DNA from 4 places in the Halalkalibacillus sediminis genome. Region 4 is predicted to be linked to each of the others. Evidence: riboswitches for the same ligand, from Rfam matches in the RefSeq annotation. Region 4 holds a riboswitch; each other region holds the start of a gene.

Region 1 (4,718 bases), on a different contig from region 4:
CCGATTTAGACTTTGAAATGGCCCATCACTTTGATGAGTTGTATGAGCAAAAAGAAAAATAATAGTGAAACACCGTCTGGCACAGCTAGACGGTGTTTTTTCATCCAGGTCGTCAGAAAGCGAACCAAGGGTGAGTTCAACTATCTTTAAATAATAAAAATGAACGATAACAGAGCCTTCATGATAACAAGTGATCATTTGAAGTCATTTTATCTATAGAATTAAATATCCGATGAAGACTCCTACTGCTCCGAATAGTAATGCGAATCCGATATTCCAAGCTGTCAGCTGATACGGATTACGTTTAAAGTATTGGTTAAGCATCGTAATTGGCACATTGAATGTTCCAGTCATATCATTTGCTACGACCGAAATAATCATCACCACCGAAACACTAAGCGGATTGATCGTATCTAGAAAAGGGGTGACGAAAATTCCTTGAAGACTCAATGTCACCAAAGGGTGAAAACCGAAAAACGCTAGAATCATTGAGCTGAACATCAAGACGATCAACAGGATTAATGGAGATTCCTCCATCCAAGCAATTGAATCGAAGACACCTTCAAAGATCCCGGTAACCTCCACGATTTCGTTAAAAACCCCAACTGGAACCAATAACATGACGAAATTCTGCATCGTCCAAATGTGATCTCCCCACACTTCCTGGTTGTAACGGATGAATGTACGAAGCTTATTGATCATAATCGACCAAAAGATCGTGTAAGGGACAATGATTAGAACAATCGCTTCAAAAAATTCGAGCCCAATTATGAAATGAACTGCAGAAGCGGTACCAATGAAGAAGATCAGAAAAGCTCCTAAATGTGACAGCTTTCTCATGTTTTCTGAGGCCTGACTTGTACTCGAACTTTCAGAAGTGAGTTCATGCTTTCGATATTTAAAGTATCCCAATGCTAATTCAGATAGGACCATTATAAGAGAAAAGACAAATAGAATCGGTAACAGATGTAAATAGGATGCTCCTGTAATTGCAACTACTAAAGCGATATATACTTCGATAGGACTCCAAACATTCGCTGCAGCAAAAGGTCTTAAAATACCTCTAGTAGCGAATTGATGGGTGATTTTGTCATTGAAGATAGCTGTTTTGGCTTGAATAAATCGATAAACTAAAGGTATTGTCGATAGAAAGATGAAGATCGTCAGGACATAACTCGTTAAGTAGGATTTGACGTAAAACTTTCCTAAGTTTGGTGTATTAGATTTAAGTACATCATACATGGATTGGTCGTACTTTCCGACAATCATGAAGTGATTGATGAAAGGAATCAAGTATAAAAGTGACAACAATAGACCCATCGAAGTGAAATAGTAAACCAGCTCTGCATACTCCAATTCGAATATAAAAAACAGAAGGAATGAGATGATCGTAAAAATGATTCCAATCATTTGGTATGTTCTAGTAGCCCCTTTAAACGAAATTAGCAGGGCAAGCATCCCGACGACGCCTTGGGTAAATAACAATATCTCAGAATCTATAAAAAGAAGGAGGATATAAATGAGTACAAACCCAGTGTAAGTATGAAACTGTAACCTTTTCATCTGATCCCCTCCTTATATCCACTACCATCCTATCAAACGAATGATTCAACTCCAATGGTTTAGAATATCCATTGTTATAGTTCAATTGAATGTCCTTAAGCTGTGATTTTTGCAAAAATCACATTCAATTGAACTATTTTCAAAAAAAACCTCAAAAAATATGATTTTTTTTCGAATATTAAAAAAGTAATCTTATAAAACTATATAGTTTCCATTTTTTTCAATTAATCAGAAGAAAAGTTTACCTGTTAATCAATTTAATCCTACTATTAAACTAGGACTTGTAGATATATGGATGTTTGTATATCTAAAGATATAAATAATTGGTAAGTTTGACCGATTCCTAGTATGGTAGTAATGGTTTATTCTAGCAATAAGATTTAGTCAAGCAAACTGAATAGTTGCTGCATCTCGATAATGGCAAAACTGGTGAAAACCAGTGACGCAAAGCTACAGGGGCTTCTGTGCATCACGCACAATGCCAGCCAGTTACCGAAGGAACAGGGATCTATGCAAACAAAGCGAAAACCTCCCATCTAAGAGCCAGTGGAAGTGTATTTCGTGGACTTTTCATAGACAATAACCCCGCCTATCGGTAATGGCGGGGTTATTTTTATATCCAGGAGGTGAAATTCTTACGTGAAAATCGTTAACCTGAGTAACAATCAAGTTGTTGGTGACAATGTCCAACAAGCCTACACCTTTTTCAAGAGGTTGAAAGGGCTCATGTATACAAAAGAATTACCATCAGGGAACGGTTTACACATTAAACCCTGCCAGTCGGTGCATTCCTATTTCATGCGGTATCCCATTGACGTCATTTACATTAACAAATCACAAGAAGTGGTTGCCTTAGACATTGGGCTATTGCCGAATAAAATCGGGAAGCGACGAAAAGATGCTGAATCAGTGATCGAAGTAACTGCTGGAACTATCGTGGATACGGACACGGCGATCGGTCACCAACTAAACATTATATTTTAAGGGAGAGATTAAAGTTATGAAACAATTTTTTGAGAACTTTTTAAGAGAAGAAGATGGACAAGGTATGGCTGAGTACGCGTTGATTTTAGGAGTTTTAGCAGTTGGAGTTGTAGCAGTATTGATTACGTTTGGAGATGCAATTATTGATGCGTTTAATGATGTGATTGCTAAATTCGATGAAACACCAACTGGAACAGATTCTACAACAGGATAATAATTTTTACCCCCTAATTAATAAATAGATTTGGAAAGGAGGAGAACCATGACGTTGATTAATTTGCTCTTATTTATTGTGTTACTTATCTGTGTCGTGACAGACGTGAAAAATCGAAAAATCTACAATAACGTATTACTACCAGCTTTAGTTTTGGCTCTCCTCCTTAATCCAATCAGTTTTGGTCTAGAAGGATTGATGAATGCTTTTCTAGGTTTGCTTTTAGGTTTCGGAATTCTATTGATTCCATATCTGATGGGTGGAATGGGTGCTGGAGATGTGAAGTTATTAGCGGTGATCGGTGCGATTAAAGGACCGGCTTTTGTTTTTGCTACGGCGGTTTATATGGCATTGATCGGAGCGGTGATCGGTTTAGCGATCTTGCTGTTCAGAGGTGGGTTTTTCAACCGTATGAAATCTTTCTTTCGTGCTCTATTCAACATGAGATATGGAATGAATCTTGATCTTCCAGAGAAACAATCGTTTCAGAAAACGTTCCCCTACGGTGTAGCGATCGTTGGCGGAGCGGTTGTTTCGTTTTTCTTTGGCGGAGTGGTGATTTAGATGAGGCTTCGCCGTGACCAGAAGGGACAATCGATTGTTGAGTTTTCGTTGATCATACCTTTATTAATGATTATTTTAGTAGGAGTATTCGATGTTGGACGGATGATGTATTCCTATACTGGTTTGCACTTCACTGCTCAAGAAACCGTTCGTCTAGGTGGTTTCGGTTATCAGGACAGTGAAATTGTGGAATTTGCTCACAACAATTTTCAAACGGGTGATTCGGATAAGCTTGAAGTGTCGGTTTCTCCAGATGATGCAAGCCGAAAGTCAGGAGAGTATGTAACGGTCACCTTGACTTACCCAGTAGAACCATTCACCCCTTTTGCTAAACAAATATTCGACGGTGCGGTCCAGCTCACTGCTGATTCAACGATTCGAGTAGAGTGAAGGAGAGTATAAGTGATGAATTTCAAGTCTTTCTTTAAAAATGAAAGAGGGCACGCAGCGGTGATCGTCACATTTTCTTTTACAGCTCTCTTGGCGATGACAGGCTTAGTAGTGGATGGTGGCATGCTGTACATGACAAAGACACATTTGCAAAAAACCGCCAATGCAAGTGTGTTGTCGGGGGCGCAAGAACTGACAGCTGACGATGAACTGACTGTAAGGCAAATAGTCGATGAAACCCTGGGTCACCATGAAGAGTTAGATTCGTTCTCAGGTATTATCATTAATTTGGACGAAAAAGTGACATTGGAGCTACAGAAACCAGTTAACACAGTATTCATGAAATTATTCGGTATCGATTCGATTGATGTGGAGGCGCGAGCCACTGCCAGTTTAGGAAAGATGGGAAGAGCGATTGGAGCTGCACCCTTGGGAATCGATGAATCCGTTCAACTTAATTACGGAGAAGAATACTCATTGAAAGTCGATGCTGGCGATTCAGATACAGGAAACTTCGGGGTCCTCGCTTTGGATGGTCCAGGGGCTCAAACTTATGAGCAGACGTTGCTATGGGGATCAGATTATGAACTTACTGTGGGAGATGTACTTGATACACAGACGGGTAATATCGCAGGTAAAACGAGAAGTTCTGTGGAAGAGTTGGTAAACAGTTGTGAAAACATGTACGAACGGGATTGTAGACGCATTCTTCTTATACCTGTTTATAAACCTTACAATCATGATCAGAATCAAATGCAACAAGTTGAAATTACGGGGTTTGCTTATTTTTATATTTCAGAAGCCATGAGTCACGATGATGATACGATCCGTGGAACTTTCATAGAACGTACGGGAACAGGTTTTGAATTAGACGAAGCGGTAGAACGTGGAGCATTTACAGTAAGACTGACGGAGTAGGTGACAGATATGCAATCAAAATTATTATTTCTTGTAGCGATCCTAATGGCACTCATTACGACCGCTATTTTTTTCTATTCTACAC
Region 2 (4,718 bases), on a different contig from region 4:
CCTGATAATCCAGAGCCGCGGATATTCAATATCGTAAATACTGACACTAATAAAACTACAATGATAACTTCAGTGAAATAAACGTCCCACCCTGCTACTTCATACATTTTCATCTGTTGTATGAAATCAGGAAGCAAGAATTTCAACATCAATGCGAAAGCTGTGGCATTCAACGCTACAATACATATGTACCCAAGCGTCAAGAACCAACCACTAATATATGCATGGACACGGTTCAAACTTAAGAAAGCATAAGCAAATTCACCACCAGAGACTGGATAGTTTTTAATCAGGACACCGTAACTGATCGCAATGATCGCCATTAATACGGCACCGATACTTAAACCTAAAATAACACCCATTGGCCCGGCTTGATTCATCCAATCAGCAGGTAGTACGAATGAACCCCACCCGATTGAAGAACCAAGTGCGATAGCCCATACCCAATGCGGTTTAAGTGTCTTACTTAGCTTCTTTCTTTGCATTTGATCTGTTGTCCTACCACTCAATTTTAAAACCCCTTTTTGTTTTAAGTTTTAGATATAATTCCCTAAAGTGTCGCAGAATAATCACCTTTTAGAGACAAACCCCATTCTACCACTGTCAACTTCTATATAAAAAAATCAAATCTACTCTTTATAGCGAACATTCGGCAGTAAATAGCGACTATTTATCCCACGAATTAATGAGGGAACCCTAAAAGTCCGATTTTAAGCAAATTCAAGCAAACAATACGTATAGAATCTGTGCTCAGAGACAATATTGAGAATAGGACTTCATTTACACCCAAACACCAATAGAAAGTGTGAAACAAGATGCGCAAAGTACTACTGATTCTTTTTTTATTCATTACATACGTATTGTTTACCAATGGATTGGACTTTTATGAAAGATGGGAAAACAGTTTCGAGACATCAATCAGTAAGGATTCTATAGCAGACCCTCTCCCTCTTGATACTCCTGAAAAGGAAAATTCGTTGCCATCCAGCGAAGAAAAAAGTAATTCAATAATGGTTAATGATGAAAGTTGGACGATAAGCGCACCTGAAAAGTTAGATGATTCATTCCAAGAAGAGATCCCTGAAGAATACGAAAAAAGATTCATATCTCTCGAAGAAGAAATTATGGAAGAAATCCAACAGCTGAAAAATGAAGCAGCTGAAGAGTATGAAAACGAAAATAATTTGATCAAACGTGGCTTACTTTTACTGAAATATGAACGTCAAGCCGCAGACTTGGAAGACGAAGCTGATGTCACTTTCCACGAATTATTATCAGAGCTGGAATTAGAACTTGAAGGTAATGATGATTCCAAAGAAATCATAAGTGACCTGCAATTAACATATAACTCCACCAAAAAGGAAATAAAAGATGCATTTGTCCAAGAGGTGAATCAGTGGCTCCAAACTCCATCAGAAGAATACTGACCCAAGTAGTAGTTCTTCGCTATTGTCCAACGTTAATCGACAATTTTAATGTAATTAAAGAGATTATCCATCATAAATTATCGAAATTTTTTGATAAAATAGGACTAGTTTTTTTGTGGTAATCTATTACAATATAACCAAGGGGAAAATACGATAGATAAAGGCAAACCTACTGAAAAGTTGGGGCGCAAAGCGAGTGGTCTACGGGAGCCTCCTATGACAGCACAGCTGCCTTAGAAGTCGAGGAGGAGAACATGAGAGGTGTATCAGCTCAAAGCAATTATTCTTCTAAGGGTTTAGATCGTGAGTGGGTCCAATTAATGAAAGAAGCTAGAGAGATGGGCCTTAGTAAGAGAGAAGTAAAACAGTTTTTACAGAAAGAAAGACCGAGAATCTGAAGTAAGGAGTTAGGGGCTACATGATTTACTTGAAAGAGATAAAAAAAATGTAAAAATCGCGGCAGATAAAAACATACGCCGCGATTTTTTCATGGAACTTATTTTTGAAGCATGCCAGTCAGTTCAATAAAAGACTTCTCATCACCTACAGATAATGCCTGATCTATCAATCGATGCACATTTGCAAGCTCTAATTCACCACAAACTAACTCTGCTTCTAATTTTGATACAGCTAAATCCTCATCTAAGAATTCCTCAATAATCTGTTGCATCTGATCTTCAAACGCTTCAAACTTCATCAATTCTTGGAGTGGCAACTTGATATACCGGACTCCTTTTTGGAAAACGAATAAATCATGTAAATTAACGATACTGCGGTTCGTTCGATCAATGACAATTTCTCGAGCATCGAGTGGTATGAACTGATACACTCGATCATCCATTTCAATAGAGAAATACTGGAAAGCTAAAACGACTCTTACGAAACGCTCATCCTTTTTCACGTAGTACGGTTTCAAGAATTTTACTGTTTGCACACTCACCACCCCATATAGTTTGAAAATTCTGTTTATTAAATATTATTATGCACTATTCTGCTCAAAAATTAAAGTGAAATGTATCTGGAAATTTATAGTTTATTATTTAACCTAATGGTAAAACTGATATTAGCAATCTATTAGAAGAATTTTCCCTACTATCTTAGACATTGCAGAGGTCGTATATTACAATAATAGAAAAGATATAGAGAGTTGGTGGAATTGGTGCCAAATACCAAATGGTTCAGAATAGGCTACGCAATAATAATCATCATGTTGATCATTTTCTTATCAACAAAGGTCCAGTTTATATTCGAACCGATCTTCGTATTATTTCAAACAATATTTACACCTTTGATCATTGCAGGGATTTTGTATTATCTAATTCGGCCAATCGTCGACTTACTAGATAGAAAAATGCCGCGCCCTGTGGCGATTCTTATTGTTTTTCTATCGGGAATAGGCTTGATAACATTATTAATCACACTGATTGCACCTGAGTTACAACGTCAGTTCGATAACTTAGTTAATAGTGTGCCTGACTTGATTGAAAGTGCTAACCAGTATTTAATTGCTATTCAGAATAGCGAATGGTTCTCCCGAATCGCGCCTTCGCAAGCAGAAATAGAATCATACTTAAGTAATTTAGAAGGGCAAGTTACTGAATTCTTGACAACTATCGCTTCAAACCTAACAACTTACATAGGTGTGATAGCCAGCATTTTGATTATCATGGTGGTTGTACCTTTCGTGTTGTTTTATTTGCTGAAAGATGGCGAGAGATTACCAAAAAGAATTCTTGGGTTTTTGCCGAAAAAATACCGCACGGAAGTCGGGGATATTTTAGATGAAATGGATGATGCACTCAGTTCATACATCCAGGGACAAATTATTGTAAGTTTATGTGTCGGGGTTCTTGTATACATTGGCTTTATGATCATCGATCTTCGATATGCATTGATACTCGCGCTCGTGGCATTGTTCACGAACTTCATCCCATTTATTGGCCCTTGGATCGGAACGTTCCCAGCGGTCATTGTCGGGGTATTACAATCGCCTTTCCAAGCATTGTTGGTTATTATCATCGTTGTAATCGTACAACAACTTGAAAGTAATTTAATTTCTCCGCAAGTTATGGGGAAAAAATTACAGATTCATCCGATCACAATTATTTTCTTATTACTGTTCGCAGCTAAATTCGGTGGTATTGTGTACATGATCATTGCTGTTCCCGCCTATGCGGTGGGTAAAGTGATTGTCAGTCACATCTACCGCATCATCAAACTTAGAAATCGTAAAGCATTTGAAGAAAATGCTTAACACGAAAAAAGCTTGGGACCTGCTAATCAGCAGACTACCCAAGCTTTTGTTTTATACTAAACGTAGTAACTTGAAAATGATATAATATCCATAACTTTCAAATCGGCCATTAACATGAGGAGGCCTACAATGGACTTACTAAAGCTAAAGCAAATCTTCCCTTCAATTTCACAACAACCTTCAACTTTAGGCGAAGATGTTGCAATTCATCACCAAGGGAAAGTATATTTTATCCCTTCAAATGAGGTGAATGAAGACCAACGTGAGTTATTAGATGCAATAAATTCAGAACCCATACATACGAGTAAAGAAACCAAATGGCTATCCTATTTGAATAATTACTCCAAAGAAGTGCCACACGAAATTGACCTGTATCGCTTCGTCCACATCCAAATGGAAACCTCCTCTATCAATCAGGAATTATTCCGGGAATCGGTCGAAACCATGCTGGGTAAAAACCTTCTCTTCTTATGGAATGAAGTTAATCATGTTTGCATATTTGAAGAGATTCATAGTGAGCAAGATGTAGTGAATTTTCAAGAAATCATCGATTTGATGAGCGATGATCTTGATATGAAACTAAGGATATTCGTCACTGATATTCAAACAGATATTAAACGAGCTCCAGATTTATTCCACTGGTCCCTATCTATTTCCCGGGAAATATGGAAAGGGCCGTCGAATCGTGTAGTGAAACAACCAGAGGCCATGCGGCACCTGATGCCCCACCTATTTACCAAGGAAGATCGACTGTTCTTTTCAGAGGCTATTTTAAAAGATACTTTGAATGACCCAGAATTACTCCGTTCCATCCGGGTAGTCATCGAATGTCAGGGGAATGTATCACTTGCAGCCAAAAAATTATTCATGCATAGGAATAGTTTGCAATACCGAATAGAAAAATTTTCTGAGCTAACTGGTTATGACTTGAGAAGTTTTGAAGATATGTTCCATGTCTACCTTGCATTCCTTATTACTGATTAATTTCCAATCAACAGAGTGCACGAATCTAGAAATCTAATTTTGTGCACATTGTC
Region 3 (4,718 bases), on a different contig from region 4:
GGCAATTGTTGTCCCGTTGTTTACCACCAGGTCTCCACCAAAAATAATAGCTACTAAACCTGCTAGCGTTAACAGACTGTTTTTTCCCCAAGTGATGTCTGAAGGAATTGGTTCATGTATCGTTTCTTTTCGACTTTTCATACCGACTTCAATCACATAGTACATAAAAATGGATAAAAACAATAAAAAGATGATGCCGTCCCCGCGTGTCAGCAAGTTTTCACTCAACCCTTGGAATGCCATATCACTTATCAGTACGAGTAAAGCTCCACTAGCCAGCAATGTAAATGGTATTTCTTTTTTGGTTGTTTCTTTCTCAACTATTAATGGATATAGAAACGCTGCAATACCCACTACTAGAGTGATATTAAAGATATTACTTCCAACTACATTCCCCAGTGAAACTTCAGAATTTCCCTGTAATGCTGCAATGATACTAACGGTTGCCTCAGGAGAGCTTGTTCCCAAAGCTACAATCGTTAACCCTATCAAAATTGGCGGGACACGGAGTAGCCTAGCAATGTTGGAGGATCCATCGACGAAAAGATCAGCCCCTTTAATTAAAAGACCGAAGCCGACTATTAATAGTAAGTAAGCCATAGTTGCTCTTCAAACTCCTTTTTAATATTAATTAATTTACATATACCCTGTTTTTTTGCATTTGAAAAGTAGGAGGGAAAGCAACTGGAAGGCTATTTGGTCAAAACTTATTTAGAACGAACAGGCTTCCTCACACTAAGCACAACTACCGTCATCAGGATAAGCGCCATTCCAAGAAGTTGAATGAGGGTCAAATGATCTCCAATAAGCAGAAAGCCAAACAAAGCAGCTGTTACCGGCTCGATCATGGCGACCATTGAAGCGGTGGTTGGGGCGATATACCGTATGCCAACCACGTACAACATAAACGAAATTCCAGCCCCAAGGATCCCCAATAAAAAAAACCAGCCTACGTCGTTTGATACTGCGACACTAGCAACTTCATCAATGTCCGCAATAATAAAAAGGACGAGACAAAATGAAAAGAATGCGATGGTTAAGATGGTTTGTGGCCTTCCGATCGAAGAGGCGTTTTTAAAACCGAATATAAATAACGCATAAGACAGACCAGCAGCAAGCCCGAAAATCACTCCTAGAAAACCGACTGATAATGATCCAGTATTGTAGGCCCCTGTAAGCATGATAATCCCCATAAGTACAACGAAGATGCATCCCCATTTAAACCAAGTCGAGCGTTCGATTCCTGATACAAAAGAGATGACAAGGACGAACACTGGTGCTGTGCACATCAAAGTTACAGCAACCGCCACGCTTGAGGCTTGAATAGCAAGGAAATAAAAAGTGAAATTCCCAGCGACACCAACACCAGCTAATAAGGCCCATACATATAAACGAGTAGAGGTGGTCCAGTTTTGTTTGAATCGTAAAAGAAACCATATGAAAAAACATACAAAGCCAACAACCCCTCGATAAAGGGAAATGACAATGGGATCCCAGCCCTTGTTCATTAAAATGTCCGCAATTCCTCCACTAACGCCCCAACAAATAGCTGCAAGAATAACCAAGCTTACACCTACTGATCTCAACCTATGCATGCCTCCTAAAAATAGGTGATGGTGCAGATCAAGCCCCTCTACTAGTAACTGAAACGGGCTTAATAATGGAAGCTCAAGACCAAAATCATCTTTTTTACATTCCTAATCAAACATATGTTTTTTTAGAAGGCATTAATGTTAATTCTTTTGTCTTTTCGAATATTAAACGAAATCCTCAGATTGAATATGGTTTGTCTATAAATTATTTATTTTGTAAGAAGCCTTACCTCAACTCTTTAATAAGTAAACAGAGAATTCAAAAACCCCATCTTTATGAGCCAAAGTAAGTTGATAAGATATACAATACATGGATTAGGTAAGTGCGGTTAAGATTTAGCTTTTCAAAGTATGAATTTCTTTCTCTTGTCAAAAGATATCTGTAAATCAGCGAAGGAGGAGATAGAAAATGAGCGGACGACCTAAAGGGCCAAAACAACAGGAAGAACCAAATTTACCAAAGAGTCCAAAACAGCCATACGGCAAACCGCTGCAAGGCTCGCACAAAGTAAAACAGCGAAATCATTCTCAGCAAAAACAGAAATCGGATCATGATATGTAGAGTTTTGAGAAAAAAAAGAGACTGATCCAAATTAAAAGCCTTAGACTGTATTATACAAACCCCGTACCACTTTAATGGTAATACGGGGTTTGTATTTAAGGCAGTTAATACGGAAAGGGTGGTCATATGATCCAAAATATAACTTGGGCTCTTGTAGACCTTTCCCCACGATAATTGAAGAATTATGCATAAAAATGTCAAAATGTAGGTTGACTTTAGTCACAAAGTTATATAACATTTGGGTGTAATTCGTTTTATAGGAATTATTTTCTAGGTTTTTATAACCACAATTTTATATGTATGGGCAAACTCGTTGAAAGGCGGGGACGCAAAGCCTCAGGTCTAAAGCAAGACAAAGGTGCTACGACGGCTGGGTTGCAAAAAAAGTAAGATAAGTGTGCATTCCAAACCGCAAGTTTAATTTGGTATGCACATTTTTTGTGCGGTCAACTAAGGCTTTCCCCTTTCAACGTCACAGCCCCCACCACGAAGTTACAACTTGTCAGTAATTTATATAGGGGGAAAGCTTTTATGCTGAAAAAAGCTTATAGAAAGACGAGAAGAGTATTAATTAGCTTGATTGTTATTTTGCTTGTGTTTACTAGCACACCAATTTATCCGCAAAATGCTACTAACAATCTTAATGCTGAAAAAGGGGAGCTGAATCCGGCTGATTTGATGAATCCTGGAGGAATTATGGATTTCATGCCGGAAATCGGACAAGATCCAGCACCTTTACCACAACCAACACAGAATATTGGACCTACACTACCACCTGCGATGCAAGGGGATATGACTCCAACCGTCGCTCCTAATCACCGAGAAAGTAACCCTACCTCAGAAGATATCCCAACCCAGAAATTCGAAAACCCTGTCAACTTAGCAACAGGAAAACTAGACTTACAAGCTACTGATCTAGAACTTTCAGGAATCGGAGCAGACTATATTTTCGAACGTTCATACATGAAAGATTTAGATGAAGAAACTGCTTTGGGCTTAGGATGGATGCCTAATATTGAATCTGAATTAAGACTTTACGCTGAATTTCACATAGCTGAAACACGCCCTGACGGAAGTGTGCATTCATATAACTTTGTTATGGATGGTGAAGAAGCGGCGGTCACAAGCTATGATGATGACCCGTTAATCAACTATAAACTTCACAAAGGTTATTATGAAGAATTAGAAGACGGAACTAAGCTCACACGTATTAGTAAAGATGATGATCAATATGTTGTGACAAAGAAAGACGGATCAAAGGTTACATATAATGGCTACTACGCTCCATGGCGCGATCCGAACAGTCCAAATTATGAGCCGCCAGAAGACCATGAGTACGATTTCGATCCTAGAAAAGGTAAAATGATTCGTCAGGAAGATCGCTATGGAAATGCATTTGAGTATGACTATACGAAAACTGGTAAGCTAAAACAAATTACTGATACAACAGGACGTACTATCACATTTAATTGGAATGGAAAATTAATAGATTCGATCGAGGACCCATTCGGTAGAACCGTTCAATTCAAATATGATAATCAAAATCGTTTAGAAAAAATTACTCGTGCTGACGGATCCACTTTAGCATACACTTATGATTCGAATAACCACGTCACTTCTATTACAAAAGACGGTGAAACTACTAACTTTAGTTACAATTCAAACGAGCAAATTACAAGTGTTGAAATGTATGGAGATGTCTACTATCGCATGTCTTACACTAACAACACGACGACAGTTACCGACATTGATAATAATAAATGGACCTATGAGCACAATGATGGTCAAATCACACGTACAGAAAATCCGTTAGGGGAAGTTACTACAAATACCTATGATGACGACAATAATGTAAAAAGTATTACATCACCTCAGGGAACGATTTCTTACGCTTACGATGACCACGGCAACCGTACGAAGAAAGTTAATTTAGCTGGCGGTGTGACGGAAACCAAATACCATGATCAATGGGAGCAGCCAACTAAAATTATTGATCCTTTAAAAGGTGTTACGAAATTTGAGTACGATGAACAAGGGAATTTAGAAAAACGTATTGACCCAGAAGGCGTATACGTTGAGTTCGAGTACGATGAACGTGGTCAAATGACTCATATGACAGATGTTAAAGGCAATACAACGGAAATGGTCTATAACGACCAGGGATTTGTGGAAGAAGTCATAGACCCTCACGGCAAAAAAACGTTGTACGAACACGATGATTTAGGTCGAATTACAAAAGAAACACTGCCAAATGGCTCGACAACTAATTATTCATATGACGCAAGAGGCAATGTCTTAACTGAAGATAAAGGAAATGGCGTTGTTACTTCGTACACGTACGATTACCAAGGTCGCATTAAAACAATCAAAGACCCAATTAACCGTACCACTACCTATGATTATGACGGTAAAGGTCAAGTTGAAAAAATCACTGACGCTGCAGGCGTGACCCGTTACACATACAATAAACTTGGTCATATTAAAACGATCGAAAACCCACAAGGGGAAATCACAACTTTTACAAGGGATGTCTTGGGTCGCCCGACTCATATTGATCGTTCAAC
Region 4 (4,718 bases):
ATGATAGGAAACCAGAACAGTCAAAACCACTTGGAGTCTTACCGCCCCAAACATAAGGAGTACCCATTACTTGATAACCAGCTTGGATTGCTGAAGAATAACTTCCGCTAGTCTTTTTACCTGACTGACTGTTACCAATACTTGACGATTTGTCTTCACTAGTTTTTGAGCTCACAGTTACAATATTCCCATTAGAACTATTGTTAGTTTCGCTAGCAACCGCTCGAGCTTGAGCTCTTTGTTCTCGCTCTTTAGCCGCAATTTCTCCTCGGATGTTGCTTTCAAGTGATGCTAAGTCACTATCTTTCATTTTTAGTTCTTCTTGGAGAGCAATAAGATCAGTTTGTTTATCTTTCATTTCTTCTTTTTTCGATTCAGCTTGTTCTTTTTGATCTGCAATCAAGGTAATCATACCCTCTAACTCTACTTTCATTTCCTCTAGCTCTGAAAGTTTTGATTGCACTTTTGATTGCTTTTCCTCAACCTCTTGCTTATCTTCTTGATGGCTTTCCATCAAATGACGATCAGATTCCATAATTTTATTCACTGCAGCAGTACGGCTGATGAATTCACCAAAATTTTTGGAACCTAGTACAACTTCCATATAATTAATGCTTCCACCCTGCTTTTGGTAGGAAGATAAACGTTCTTTTAAAATATCTAGTCGAAGTTCAATACGTTTTTCAATAATATCAATTTCTTCTTGTAGCTCATCTATATCTTCTTGAGTGATATCAATCTTAGCTTCTGTCTCGTCTAGTTGTTCTTGGTTTTTTTCAGATGCTTCTCTTAGTTGTTCAATTTCTTGATTCAATTCTTCAAGCTCGATTAATAAATCTGCCATTTCACTTTCTGCTTCGGACAAATTGCTTTTGATCTCTTGGCGTTCATCAGCAATTTTGGACTTACGATCTTCAAGGTCATCAATAGTTTCTGCGTGAATAGAGGTACCAATCAGTGCTCCTCCAATAAGAATTGATAAAAAGGTTGCACTCGTCATTTTTTTAAGCTTCAATTCAATCCCTACCTTCACTATGTATCTAATAATCTATAAAATACTTTTAATTCAGCCTAATTGCAAGTCTACCATCAATAAGTTTCACAAAGGTTATCATAATATTACAATTACATTTCAAGAGGAGGTTTTTTGCGACGAATTTCGACAATTCGATCTCAAATTACCAAATAGTTCATTTATAATGTAATTACATGTCAGAAAACAAAAAAACTCAAAAGCACATTTGCTTTTGAGTTGGTAATTTAAATTTAATGGCGTCCCAGGAGCGATTCGAAAGCCTGACCTTTTAGGTCTAGCATTCAGGTTTGTGTAGTTGAGTCACATTCTTATAAACCACTTATACTTTTACTTACTCAAACGTTCACGGTTTTCTTTCCTGGTGAGTACGTTAAGAGCCCAGATTAGTATTAGTGATAGGTAAACGAAAACTTCAACTGCATGAAACCTTATTTGAAGTACATAATACAAAATTATGACTATCAAAAGATATATCAACAATTCTATTGTGTTTAAAGTGTAATCTCTCTTCTATTTGTTTGACATTTCTTTATGTCCTTCCTTTGACGCTGTTACCATTATTATACAATTAGAGAATTCAGTTTGCAAAACAACACGGATAGAATACTTCATATAAAAGTGTCTGTTTCTCCATAGACAAGCATAACAATAAATGAAAGTTTTAGATGCATAGAAGAGCTCTCCAATTAAGGAGAGCTCTTCTCATACTATGACTTTGTAAATATAACTACTATTTTAATTGCGCTTTGAAGAGCAATTCATTGTAAAACAGTCCTTTCGGAAATTTGTTAATGGATAACACATTAAATCCTGCTCTTTTGAAATAACCTAAGTAGGAATCCTCATGTTGAATGAACTCCCCTTTGTCGAGTTTTTTCATTACCCAATTTTTAAGACATTTTTTATTAAGTAAGCAAGGCTCTAAAACGATCACTTCACTGTTTTCATTTTTCAGCACCCGACGAAACTCGGTAATATAGTGATCAATCTTCTCAACTGGTATATGATGCAATACTGCCACAATCATAATGATGTCAACTGAATTATTAGGTAACGGAAGTTGATACCCATGTAATGGTTTGAATTGATATTGTGGATACTTCTTTCTGGAATAACCAATTCTATCTAGGTCCGTGTCTAATCCTATATAATTTATAGGGGAAACAAGTATACAGTTCGCACCCGTTCCTGACCCGAAGTCTAAAACAGTCTTTTGTTTAAAATCACAGTGTTTTTTAATTTGCTGGTGGATATACCTTTCATTGAACCAATTAGGTCTAATGACCAGGTCATAAATGTGAGGGGACAGCTGCATGGTCAATCTCCTTAAATATTTTAAAATATACACTCTTCTCTATCTTGAACTGACTTTTTATTTTTATTCCAGCATATTTAAGGAAAATAATGTTCATAATCTTTTAAGTCAAAGTTATCTTAATGAAAAAAAGAGTGCCTCCAATTAATGGCTTCTCTCTTTATATCATGATATTCAAACATTCATTTACCTTGATAGTTGTAATTAATTTATAACACCAATTTGTTCTTGATTTCTTCATTATTATTTAAATTGTAGTATTTAAACTACTGCTAATGTTCTACCAGAGCAATCTCGCTATGATATAATTAGTAAAAGCTGTACTTGCCAGGGGCCCTGCTCTTGGCTTTTTAAAAACTTAAAGGGCAAACCTTACGAAAGTAAGAGACGCAAAGCCACGGACCTAAGGACTTCTATGGTAGCCGGGCTGCAATCACTTGTCCCTTTCTTGATGGAAGGTGATTTCTATTTATACTGTTGTGTTGGTTGACGATTCATGGTTTATTCGCCAGTGGTTGAAACAAATCTTAGAACAAACGGATCGATATCAGGTCATTGCTGAATCCTCAAATGGCAGAGAGGCTCTTCCTATCTATAAAAAGCACCATCCGGATATAGTAATTATGGACCTCATTATGGATGATTTAGATGGATTTCAAACGTTGTCACTTATGAAAAGACTATTTCCAGATGCTAAAGTCATCATGTGTTCTTCTCTAGCCCAACCTCATATCATCCAGCGATGTTTGGATTTAGGAGCAAAAGACTTTATAGAAAAACCATACTTTGAAGACCTCACTCGAAAATTAGATAAAGTGTTGATCGACTAAGCCAGTAAAAATCTGGCTTTTATTTTTTGCTTTTTTAGTCATTCGCCCATACATCAAGAAATTAGGAACCTAAACTGACGTTAAAAACTCAGGAGGAATTTCATGCGTTTAGATCAAAGAGCAAAAGATTTATTGAGTGAAGCTAGTTTGTATGGATTACTAACAAAAAGGTATGAATATGTGGAACCTCAGAAACACATGAGCTATTACCAAAGACATTTTAATGCTGTAATGCGACTCGAACAATATTTGATGCAACAAGGCTATAACCCTGGTCACGAGATGTCATCTCATCATCAAATGTAGCTATCATGTGTGTTTATTAATTTTATAATTTTGAAGCTACTTACACAAAATATCCTTTGCTTACCTATTTGGACAGTTTCACGTTAACAAAGCTCAAGCCGGAGTTAAAACTTAAAAAAGTAAAGGATTGGATAGTATTTGAATATGTAAATTAATCGCCAGAGCTGAAGCTCTGGCGATTAATTTATCTTTACACTCCCCATTTTATAAACCACCTACTAGACTTCAAAGTTCGATGTTTTGGCAACATTCAAATGATTAACTTCTAATCTACATCGCATTATATCGTGATGTGCATTATTTAAATGATGACTATTTTTTCTCTATTTTATTGACGTTGAATGACCACCTATACAACATATTTCTCCCTACATACCTTGATAGTGTAAGGAGGTGAAAAATAATGTCATCAAGTTGTGATAGATTAGCTAGAATTATTGGTGGTACTCCTCAAGTTTCAGATGGAGTATGTGTTGTTTCTAGACTAAGAAACATAGAAGCATCAATCTTGAACAGAAGAACAAGATCTCCATTAGCTTTACCATTTGCATTATCATTTGAAAATTCAGTAGGTGGGCGAACACTTAACTTGGGTGAAACAGTAATTCTCCAAGAAGAAATTAATCCTTTTATTTCAGCTCTCCGGTGGAGAGGCATAATGGTTACAGCTCTCCATAACCATTGGCTATTTGATGAGCCAAGGTTAATGTATATACACTGGGAAAAAATTGATAATCCATTTGATTTTGCAAGAGATAGTTTTGATGCTGCAGTAGAAGCAGGTTTATTTTAGTATAGTCTTAGCTCTCATTTTGAGAGCTTTCTTTTTTTTAATAAGCAGTACCTTATTTCGTATTTATTTTCTCAGTCTTATATGTACTACAACTTCTGAAATAGAAGCCTGTATTGTGACCTTCTTTCTTCTTGTTCGTATGAAATTTGGGGCCATAACCGTTTCCTCCTTAAAAATTCGCTTAATTGAAGTTCAACAGCTTTCTATTCGGTTGTCCTGCGGCTTAACGTCCAACAATCGACAGCAAAAAAAAATCCGCCAAGTAACCGTTTAATTGGACGATGCCTTTAACGGTTGATATGACGGATTTTTAAAACGTTATTTTTTTAAGAGCGTCCCAGGAGCGATTCGAACGCCCGACCGACAGCTTAGAAGGCTGGTGTAACTTTCAGATTTGTTCAGACTAAGTTGAGTTTCTACCTATTATATATGCGGTTA

The links. A riboswitch is a leader RNA that binds a small molecule or an ion and turns the genes downstream of it on or off. The one in region 4 is predicted to bind cyclic di-GMP.
Region 1: linked by a shared signal. The riboswitch ahead of CEY16_RS11075 (DUF192 domain-containing protein) and the one ahead of CEY16_RS05335 (response regulator transcription factor) in region 4 are both predicted to bind cyclic di-GMP.
Region 2: linked by a shared signal. The riboswitch ahead of CEY16_RS08585 (anti-repressor SinI family protein) and the one ahead of CEY16_RS05335 (response regulator transcription factor) in region 4 are both predicted to bind cyclic di-GMP.
Region 3: linked by a shared signal. The riboswitch ahead of CEY16_RS14820 (DUF2515 family protein) and the one ahead of CEY16_RS05335 (response regulator transcription factor) in region 4 are both predicted to bind cyclic di-GMP.

The regions. Positions count from the first base shown of each region.
Region 1 covers NZ_PJNH01000003.1:270,559-275,276, reverse strand. The annotation lists gene CEY16_RS11085 (4a-hydroxytetrahydrobiopterin dehydratase) at 1-62, shown strand, start outside; gene CEY16_RS11080 (hypothetical protein) at 214-1,563, opposite strand; cyclic di-GMP riboswitch class I at 1,973-2,060, shown strand; gene CEY16_RS11075 (DUF192 domain-containing protein) at 2,203-2,547, shown strand; gene CEY16_RS11070 (Flp family type IVb pilin) at 2,564-2,761, shown strand; gene CEY16_RS11065 (A24 family peptidase) at 2,810-3,325, shown strand; gene CEY16_RS11060 (TadE/TadG family type IV pilus assembly protein) at 3,326-3,715, shown strand; gene CEY16_RS11055 (pilus assembly protein TadG-related protein) at 3,731-4,633, shown strand; gene cpaB (Flp pilus assembly protein CpaB) at 4,643-4,718, shown strand, end outside.
Region 2 covers NZ_PJNH01000002.1:491,012-495,729, reverse strand. The annotation lists gene CEY16_RS08595 (APC family permease) at 1-485, opposite strand, end outside; gene CEY16_RS08590 (hypothetical protein) at 816-1,427, shown strand; cyclic di-GMP riboswitch class I at 1,580-1,663, shown strand; gene CEY16_RS08585 (anti-repressor SinI family protein) at 1,682-1,825, shown strand; gene CEY16_RS08580 (IDEAL domain-containing protein) at 1,924-2,361, opposite strand; gene CEY16_RS08575 (AI-2E family transporter) at 2,587-3,681, shown strand; gene CEY16_RS08570 (PucR family transcriptional regulator) at 3,811-4,665, shown strand.
Region 3 covers NZ_PJNH01000006.1:7,488-12,205, reverse strand. The annotation lists gene CEY16_RS14835 (calcium/sodium antiporter) at 1-600, opposite strand, end outside; gene CEY16_RS14830 (DMT family transporter) at 708-1,586, opposite strand; gene CEY16_RS14825 (small acid-soluble spore protein P) at 2,002-2,154, shown strand; cyclic di-GMP riboswitch class I at 2,448-2,537, shown strand; gene CEY16_RS14820 (DUF2515 family protein) at 2,686-4,718, shown strand, end outside.
Region 4 covers NZ_PJNH01000001.1:1,004,993-1,009,710, forward strand. The annotation lists gene CEY16_RS05325 (C40 family peptidase) at 1-1,015, opposite strand, end outside; gene CEY16_RS05330 (class I SAM-dependent methyltransferase) at 1,767-2,351, opposite strand; cyclic di-GMP riboswitch class I at 2,706-2,786, shown strand; gene CEY16_RS05335 (response regulator transcription factor) at 2,810-3,181, shown strand; gene CEY16_RS05340 (hypothetical protein) at 3,284-3,487, shown strand; gene CEY16_RS05345 (DUF1259 domain-containing protein) at 3,891-4,280, shown strand.